DNA from 3 places in the Psychrobium sp. 1_MG-2023 genome. Region 2 is predicted to be linked to each of the others. Evidence: predicted binding sites of a transcription regulator. Region 2 holds the regulator's gene; each other region holds the start of a gene.
What was found. The regulator MetJ, encoded in region 2, represses methionine synthesis genes. The targets are predictions, from matches to a motif close to TAGACGTCTAGACGTCTA.
Positions count from the first base shown of each region.

Region 1: the regulator MetJ is predicted to act here: its motif matches at 1,509-1,526, upstream of metA (homoserine O-succinyltransferase).
Region 3: the regulator MetJ is predicted to act here: its motif matches at 2,018-2,035, upstream of Q8W26_RS03750 (methylenetetrahydrofolate reductase).

Region 1 is NZ_JAUYVJ010000013.1:84,899-88,186, reverse strand. It holds gene Q8W26_RS08920 (prolyl oligopeptidase family protein) at 1-1,418, opposite strand, end outside; gene metA (homoserine O-succinyltransferase) at 1,580-2,518, shown strand; gene Q8W26_RS08910 (diguanylate cyclase domain-containing protein) at 2,647-3,288, shown strand, end outside.
Region 2 is NZ_JAUYVJ010000035.1:6,576-9,863, forward strand. It holds gene metB (cystathionine gamma-synthase) at 1-885, opposite strand, end outside; gene metJ (met regulon transcriptional regulator MetJ) at 1,164-1,496, shown strand; gene Q8W26_RS15535 (ATP-binding protein) at 1,513-2,814, opposite strand; gene Q8W26_RS15540 (response regulator transcription factor) at 2,818-3,288, opposite strand, start outside.
Region 3 is NZ_JAUYVJ010000005.1:2,649-5,936, forward strand. It holds gene putA (bifunctional proline dehydrogenase/L-glutamate gamma-semialdehyde dehydrogenase PutA) at 1-1,270, opposite strand, end outside; gene Q8W26_RS03745 (winged helix-turn-helix transcriptional regulator) at 1,453-1,935, shown strand; gene Q8W26_RS03750 (methylenetetrahydrofolate reductase) at 2,097-3,086, shown strand; gene Q8W26_RS03755 (hypothetical protein) at 3,182-3,288, opposite strand, start outside.

The DNA of each region.
Region 1 (3,288 bases), on a different contig from region 2:
GGGTTTTTACCATTTAAGTCGATGTCTTTTTTCATGATGGCGAAATAAGGAACTTTAGTGCCATCTTTTGAGGTTGCCCAAAATTGTTCCGTCACTAAATCATCGCTGTTAAATTGTGATTTTTGTGCTTTTAACTGGGTTAGTTTTCCGCTGTTGCCATCAACTTTGTACAGTGTACTTGGCTTAAGGAAACTGGTGTAGTTTAGGAAAAAGTCATCACTGAGTTCATTGGTGTTAAAGACGCTAATGCTACCTTTGTCATCAATGTTTACTGGGTTTGAATTCCAGCTGCCTTGTGATTTGGTAAAACGAAGGACTTTAGATTTTACATTATCTAATACAGTGACCAATAACGCACTTTTAGTCGTACGAATTGAAGAGATTGATAAGCTATCAGAAGAAGCGATTAGCGTCTTGTATTGCGCGTTACCCTTTAAAATTGCTGTTAGAGGGGCGTGAATAACACTGCCTTGGGTAAAGGTTTGGCCATTTACGGTCCATGGGCTTTTTAGTTTGATGAATAGTTCATCGTTTAAGAAAGCACTTAAACCAGCGTCTTTAGGGATAGGTAACTGTACTTTCTTTCCATTATCTAACACAAACACTTTGCTTGAATAGAAAGATGTTGCATCGTAGATAACATCTACAGTGGTATCGCCACTGCGCATGCTGTAACCGCTAGCAGCAACTGAAGACTTTTCTGATTGGTAAACTTTTTGAGCACTTGAAAGTGGTGTGCCACGTTCCCAAATTTTAACGATGGCTGGGTAGCCTGAATCAGTCATGCTGCCAGGACCGAAGTCTGTGCCAACAAATACTGAGTTTTCATCACGCCAGCTGATATCACTTTTCGATTCTGCTAGTTCAAAACCGCCTTCAACAAAGGCTTTTTTACTAATATCAAACTCACGTACGACAACGGCGTCAGTACCACCTGGTGATAGCTTAACTAAGCAGCGGTTGTAGTTAGGGTATAGACAGTTCATGCCTTTATACACCCAGCTTTGTCCATCTTCTTTAGCTAATGCATCAACATCTAAAATAGTTTCCCACTTTGGGTTGGCCGTCTGATACTGTTCAAGTGTTGTACGGCGATAAATACCACGTTGATTATCTTTGTCAGTCCAAAAGTTATAGAGGTAATCACCGTATTGAGTCGCATAAGCAATACGGTCATTTGAGTTTAATAGTGTTAATGTCTCTTTAACACTTTCTTTATAAACTGTTGATGATTTTAATTGGGCAAATGCCACTTCATTTTGTTGGTTAACCCAATCTAATGCTGCTTTCCCTTCAACTTCCTCAAGCCACTGGTATTCAGCATCGGCTTTCTGGATAATTTTTTTCTCTGGCGTACTATTACACCCAGCAAGTACTGCAGTGGTCAGAGCCGCTACAATTAATGGTTTTTTATTCATTATTATATTCCTAGTAAAAACAGTGCATAGTTTGAATATTTGGTATAAACAATGCAAAAAGGATTTGTTTCAAAATATGTAATTAATTTATAGACGTCTAGATGTCTTTGCTGTAAGTTTGCAGTTAATAATTGATTAACAATGTACAAGGGTGTTGTGTTATGCCGATTAATATTCCCGATTTGATACCAGCAAAAAATGTTTTACGTGGCGAAAATATTTTTGTGATGAGTGAAAGCCGCGCAATTAGTCAGCAAATCCGGCCAATGAAAGTTTTATTGTTAAATCTAATGCCAAATAAAATTGAAACGGAAACTCAATTGTTGCGCTTACTAGCAAATACTCCGTTGCAGGTTGATGTTGAATTTTTACGCATTCACAATAAAGAATCAAAGAATACCCCTCAAGACCATATGAATGCGTTTTATCGTGATTTTAACGATATTAAAGAAACAAACTTCGATGGTTTGATCATTACAGGAGCACCCCTTGGGCAAATTGACTTTGATGATGTGAGTTATTGGGAACAAATCAAGGCGGTGTTTGATTGGTCACAGCGGCATGTGACATCGACTTTATTCTTGTGCTGGGCGGCTCATGCTGCGTTTTATCATTTATATGGCTTAGAGCGCCGCATTCGAGATGAAAAGATTGCAGGGGTCTTTTTACATCAACGTAGTAAGAGTCATGACCCGTTACTACGTGGCTTTGATGATGAATTTTGGGTGCCTCACTCAAGGTTTGCGCAAATGAATGTGAGTGACATTGGAGGGCACCCAGAGCTAGAGATTCTGGCAGACTCACCCCAGGCGGGAGCTTACCTTGTTGTGAGCAACGATCGTCGCAACTTATTTGTACTCGGTCATCCTGAATATAATGTCACAACTCTTAATGATGAATACCATCGTGATGTAGCAGCCGGTGAGTCTCCTGATTTACCTCAAAATTATTACCCAGAGGATAATCCAAAAAATTCACCTAAAGGATGTTGGCGCAGTCACGCTAACCTCTTGTTAACAAATTGGTTAAATTATTATGTTTATCAAATTACACCATTTGATCTTAATGACCCTGAATCTAGGACTCCTTGGGAAAATTAACCAAGGCAAATACAGTTAAAAGCTTGATAGCTCTCCCCCTCAATGTGGTATAGTAGCTCGATTCAGCCGTGTAGTTGGCTGATAGTGTTAACTATAATCATGGAGGGTGAGCTATTATAAACGTTGCAATGCATTTTTTTCCCCGCAGCTCAGCATGTGCCTTTCTTTTTCTGATGTTTTTAACTGTCGTAATTGGCAGTGAGCTGATTCAGCCTGCCAATGCCAATGAACCCTCTCAAAGTATTAATTCATCGAGCGCAAAGGAGCTGTTACAACAGCTTATCGCTAATATTGATGCCTCTCCCGATACCGCGGAGTCTTTAATTGAGCAATTAGACTCATCCTATGCCAATTTACCCAAGCCAGAGCGGGCAAAATATTTATTACTAAAAGCAAAGTTCCATATTAGCCACGAGCAATTCGATAAAGCAATATTAGTATTAGAGCAGCTTACATTTTTTAATTTACCTGTTGCTAGTTACTTTAGAAGTCTGTATTTGCAGACACGTGTCGCATTGCATAAGCAGCAATATAAAAAAGCGTTTACGCTTTTGCTTGAAATTGAACAGTTAGAGCTTAATTTAATTTCAAAAGATCACCGCCTTGATTACTTGATGTTGGCGACGAAACTGTATGCCATCGTTGGCGAAGAAGAAAAATCATTAGCTTTAGCAATTGAAGCTAAAGCAGTGGCAGCAGCTTCTACAGATCGTGACTGTGTATGCAGTACTGAGGTGTTGTATACAAACACGCTAGCACACTTCAATAAA
Region 2 (3,288 bases):
ACCCAGTTGTTGTGATTTAGCCAACTCATGTTGCGGATGATCTTCAAGGCCCGGGTAATAGACTTTCGCTACCGCTGGGTGCTCATTTAAAAATGCGGCAATTGTCGCTGCACTCTCTTGATGTTGCTTCAAACGTACAGGCAAGGTACGTAGACCTCGCATCGCCATGTAACTATCAAATGCCGAGCCTGTCACACCAATACAGTTAGCCCACCAATCAAGGTCAACACCCAGTTGATGGTCTTTGGTAATAATCGCGCCAGCGACAACATCGCTATGGCCATTGATATATTTGGTACAAGAGTGCAATACAATGTCTGCACCTAGACTTAATGGTTGCTGTAAGATTGGGGTTAAGAAGGTATTATCAACAACAACATAAGCACCGACAGCTTTGGCTTGCGCCGCAATCGCTTTGACATCAACTAAACGTAATAGCGGATTACTCGGTGTTTCAATCCACACCATTTTCGGTTTAAGCGCTATCGCAGCATCTAAGGCAGCTTGGTCGTTTTGATCAACCACTACCAGCTTAAATAATCCACGACGCTCAAGATGATCAAACATCCGGTAGCTACCGCCATAACAATCATGCGGAATCACTAAAGTATCTTCAGGGGATAACAATTGAATAACAGTGGTAATCGCTGCAAGGCCCGTACACGTCATCACGCCGTAAGCACCGCCTTCAAGGTCGGCTAAGGCTTTTGCTAACTGGCTACGGGTTGGGTTACCACGACGCGCATAATCATACTCTCTTGGTTCGTCGTAGCCCTTAAAAGTATAATTGCTAGAAAGATAAATCGGTGGCACAACCGCGCCATGTTGCGTGTCAGTATCAATACCACCGCGCACAGCGATAGTTTCAGACCCAAATTTGTTCATAAATCCTCCAGCAAAAAGCTTGACTTAAGGTACAGCTAGGATATAAAGATGTCTAGATGGCTAATTTAGTTTATCTAAAAAAAGACGTCAAGATGTTTAGACGTCTATCTTAAAATAAAAAGTGAAATAAACGTCATTAAAAAGCAAATATAACCACAAGAAATTTGACAGTATTCGCTCAACCGTTAAAATCTGCATGCTTTTTATAATACATGCGTCAATATAGCGAGTTATAAAGAGCTTTCACAGCGTTTAGATCAATATAATAGGGTGTTTTCATGACTGTCTGGAATGGCGAATATATCAGTCCTTATGCCGAGCACGGCAAAAAGAACGAGCAAGTAAAGAAAGTAACCGTTTCAGTGCCTTTAAAGCTATTAAAGATCCTGACTGATGAACGCACACGCCGTCAGGTCAATAACCTACGCCATGCCACCAATAGTGAATTATTGTGTGAAGCCTTCTTACATGCTTACACAGGGCAGCCATTGCCAGAAGATAGTGATTTAGCAAAAGATAAACCTAGTACAATTCCACAAGCGGCACGTGAGCTAATGGAAGAGTTAGGGACTCTAGAGCAGTACTTAGCAGATACCGAAAAAGAAGACTAGCAATTGACATATAACGCTATCGCAAAGGTAGCGTTAAACAAAGGCATGCCCCGCCCAATTGGCTGCTACTTCTAGCGGAAACACACCCCTGGTGCCAATCCATTATTTTTACCGTAATCGCTAAGCCTAAACCGAAATGCCCCATTTCCCGCGAGCGTTCCGCGTCAAGTCTAACAAACGGGTCAAACACTCGCTCTAGATCGCTATTGGCAATTCCGGGACCATCGTCTTCCACCAAAATATTAAGTTGCTGCTTATCACACTGCAAAGTTACTGACACTGTGGAGTCAGCATAATCAATCGCATTAGCTAATAAGTTTTGCAAGGCTCGGTAAAACCATTGTGGGTCAATCTGTGCAAACGTTGGCGTTTGCGTGCCATTTAATTCCACCGTGACTTGCTGTTGCAAAGATAAATTCACAACATCTTCAATCGCCACCTGCAACCACTCATTTAAATCAAGTGACTTAAGCTTTAAGCTGCCTACTTGACGCTCCATTCCTGCATATTCTAGAAATGCGGCAGTCATTTCTTCCATTCGGGTTATTTCGCTTTCCATGCGTGAGATATATTGATCTTTCTTTTCACTATTAGAACAGTCTAACGCCGCCTCGACCCCAAAACGTAAACAAGCTAATGGCGTTCTAATATCATGCGATAAACTACGCGCTAGTATCTTATTATCTGCCATCAGCTTTTCAATTTGATCAGCCATATCATTAAAACTATGCTCAAGCTGCTGAATATAAGAAAAACGGCTATCAGGAATACGCACCGACAACTCACCTTGACCAAACTTTTTAGAAGCACTGGTGAGCAAAAATAAACGTCTTGTTAGAGGAAGTGACCACAACACAATAATCAGACACACCCCTAAATAAAGCGACAAGGTCAACAATAAATCAAACTGATGATTATCATCTTCGGCGCTAGGCAAAGAAAGTTGTAGTAATTTATGAGGATGGTTTGTAATGGCTTTGAGCAAATAAGCACCCTGATCGGACGCGATTAACAACCCGCCATCTTGAGACAGTTGCAGAGCGAGAGAGCTTGGTAGTGCCACATTGTCGGCTGACTCAAGGCTTAATTGACTTGAAAAATGTTGCGCAAGTCGAATAACCGCCTCCTCAAGCTGACTATCCTCCAGTGGATTGAGTTGTTCACTTAAGCCATTAATTAACTTCTGATAAACCACCACTTCGCTAGTGTACTGAGCTTCTTGTTCCGAATTATGATCCACCAAGAGGTCGAGCCCCCACCCAGTGGCAAACAACGCCCCAAGCACAGTCACAATAATCGTAAAATACAATCTGCGCATTAGTTAGCGCTCTTGCCAAGCATCTTCGACAAACAAATAGCCCTTACCCCAGATAGTCTTAAACTTTTTTGGGTTTTGCGGATCGTCACCGAAGGTTTTTCGTAATGTCGATAACATCACATCAAAACGACGATCAAGACCGTCATATTCACGCCCCTTCAACGCTTTAAACACATTATCACGTTCGACAACTTGCCCAGCCTGACTGGCTAAGAACCATAAAAAAGAAAACAGATTAGTCGACAGTTCAACTTCATTACCTTGATACACCACTCGCTTCGATTGCTGGTTAATAACAAGTTGCCCAAAGTTAAGTTCCACTTGTTCTGCTTGAGGCGCCGTGACCGCGATTAGATTATTTTTAATCCGTGCCAGCAGCGCGCGAGGTCTAACAGGCTTTATCACATAATCATTAGCACCTGCTTCCAAACCAATGACTTCATCAAACTCATCAGCACGGGCAGTCAACATAAT
Region 3 (3,288 bases), on a different contig from region 2:
TATCTTGATTAGCAATCTCAAGGATTGTTGCTACAGTATATGCATTATGAGTAGCAAATTGTGGGTAAATTGTATCGCGGTAACCTAGTAGCTTAATTGCACAAGCTTGGTAAGAAACATCAGTTGATGGTTTACGCGAAAACACCGGGAAATCTGGTAAACACTCTGTCTGCGAGATTTTAACTTCACTATCCCAGTATGCCCCTTTAACTAGACGTACCATCATTTGACGTTTGGCTTGTTCTGTTAAGTCACGAACCCAATCGATCACGAATATCGCACGTTTTTGATAAGCCTGAACAGCAATACCAAAACCATCCCAACCATCAAGATCACTGTCTAAGAAAACAGCTTCAATAACATCCATAGAAATATCTAAACGATCAGCTTCTTCAGCATCAACCGTAAAACCGATGTTATAGCCTTTAGCACGCATTGCTAAATCTTTCAAACGTGGGACTAACTCTTCAATGACACGGTCACGGTGACTGAATTCATAACGTGGGTGAATAGCTGAAAGTTTAATAGAAATACCAGGGCTCTTTTGTGGTCCACGACCATTTGCAGCTTGACCAATGGCGTCAATTGCACTGACGTACGCCGCGAAATAGCGATCGGCATCGCTCATGGTGCGAGCACCTTCACCAAGCATATCGTATGAGTATGTGTAGCCTTTAGATTCTTGCTCAACGGCACGCTCAACGGCTTCACCGATATTACGCCCCATCACAAATTGGGTACCCATAATTTTCATCGCATAACGCACGGCTTTACGAATAACAGGCTCACCTAAGCGGCCAACCGTACGTTTTAGTAGGTTAAACTGCAGTTTTTTCTGTTTATCGGTGTAGTTAACCAGCTTACCGGTCATTAACAAACCCCAAGATGAGGCATTGACAAAAATAGAGTCACTATTACCAATATGAGAGCTCCAATCGCCGTTCGCTAACTTATCGCGGATTAAGTTATCTGCCGTTACCTTATCTGGCACACGAAGCAACGCTTCGGCTAGACACATTAATACAACACCTTCTTCGGTTGATAATGCAAATTCATTGAGCAGTGCATCCACACCACCTTTACCGACTTGGTCCTTACGAATATTAACCACCATCTGACGTGCATTTTCCCAAGCACGGCTCTTAGCATCGACATCAATCTCAGCTAATGGTAAAAGGTGATTGATAATTGTATTTTCATTACAACGGTAATGATCTCGGATGGTTTGGCGAATTGAATTTGTCGTCGTTAATGTGCCATTAAATAACATGAGCGATCCTATTATTTATTATTAGAGGTAAATAAAGCTAATATTTAGCTTAGTCTATTTACACGGGATTTTTTAGTGCAGCAAGTTTACCCATTGGGCAGCAGAATGTGCTGGTTAAATACGAAGAAATACCGTAAATTATCGTGCCCAGCCATCATTAAACAGAATAATCTACTGATATTATGCAATCGACTAAAACTAAACCGCTAGATCGAATTGATCTAAGCATCCTTTCTACACTCCAAAAAAATGGCCGAATTTCGAATGTAAACCTTGCTAACGAGGTTGGGCTTAGCGCGAGTCCTTGTCTAGATCGGGTAAAACGCTTGGAGAATGAGGGCTACATTGAGCGATACGGCGCTAAATTAAATGCATCAAAGTTAAAATTTGGCATGTCAGCCTTTATTCAAATCACATTAGACCGCACCACCACTGAGCTTTTTGATAGTTTTCAAGCGGCTATTGCTGAGATAGACCAAGTGTGCGAATGTCACATGGTGGCAGGAGGCTTCGATTATCTGGTTAAGATTCGGATTGCTGATATGGAAGCTTATCGGCAAGTACTCGGAATGATTGTCGACATCCCAGGTGTTGCTAAAAATCACACCTATGTTGTGATTGAAGAAATTAAGCAAGACCATGGCTTACCGCTTAAGCTAACCTAATATCATCATTAACATGCTACAAGAAAGTATTTCGATTTTAGCATGTTACCTTTTAGTCTAAGATAGGTCGATATTGGCTAAATAGCCGTCTAAAAACCCTCTCCCTCTTAGATTAACAGTGGTATATTAACTAGATATTTTTTATAGAGTATTACTAAGCAATGAAATCTGAATTACGTGACAAATCCCGCGACGCCAAATTTGGTGTTTATTTTATCGGTACGACTCCACCTCGTGAAGGTGTACCATTAAACAAGGTTGAAGAGGTCGCCGATAAATTAGTGGCTCGTTTAGACAAAATCGACTTTGACGGACTGATTGTCTACGATATTCAAGATGAGAGTAGTCGCACCGAAGTCAAGCGCCCTTTCCCATTCAGTAAAACATTTGAGCCTTGTCATTACTCACAAATTTTAAACAATAAGACAAACAAGCCAATCATCACTTATAAAAGTGTTGCTCAGCGTGATAAAGCAGAGTTTACCCAGTGGTTAGATACTAGTTGGCAGCTTTATGGCGTCAGAGATATTGTTCTCGTCGGTAGCCCATCTGCTGATGGCCAACAAAAGCTATCACTACCAGAGGCGTATCAAGCACAACAAGAACACCATAAAAATTATTACTTAGGCGGTGTCACCATTGCAGAGCGTCACTCTAAAAAAGGTGATGAGCATTTGCGCATGCTTGAAAAAGATAAACAAGGCTGTGAATATTTCATCTCTCAAGCCGTCTATGACGCCGCCGCAACCATTGACATGTTAGCCAATTACGCCCGTGAATGCCGCGTCCAACAAATGCGACCACGTCGAATCATTCTAACATTCACCCCGTGTGGCAGTGAAAAAACTATGGATTTCATGGAATGGTTGGGTATTGCTATTCCAGATGCTACACGGTGGCGCATTTTAGAGTCAAAAGACCCACTCAATGAGTCCATTCAAATTTGCCGTAGTAATCTTAATCAGATTATTGAGGCTTGTATGTCACTTGATATCCCATTGGGTCTTAATATCGAGAGCTTGACTAACCGCAAAGAAGAAATAGATGCATCTATAAGGTTATATAAACTGTTAAAAGCGACGTTAGATTTAGCGCTAGCAGAGCGGGAACTTGTGAATGTTGAAGCGGAATTCAATAAAAAAGGTTCATAACATCGTTGGTCACTAGCTAGGTATCTATTTTGGGCTCAGGTATGAGCCCTTTTTGTTTAATGTAGGTATGTAACCACTCCATAAAATGCAGCTGATTACGCTTTTTCCAGACAACTCGTATCTTTCGCGTTACACAGTACGCCCAATATTTTAGTATCAGTCTCATCAAGCTCTTTGCCTAAAAGGTCTGAGGCAATGTCTC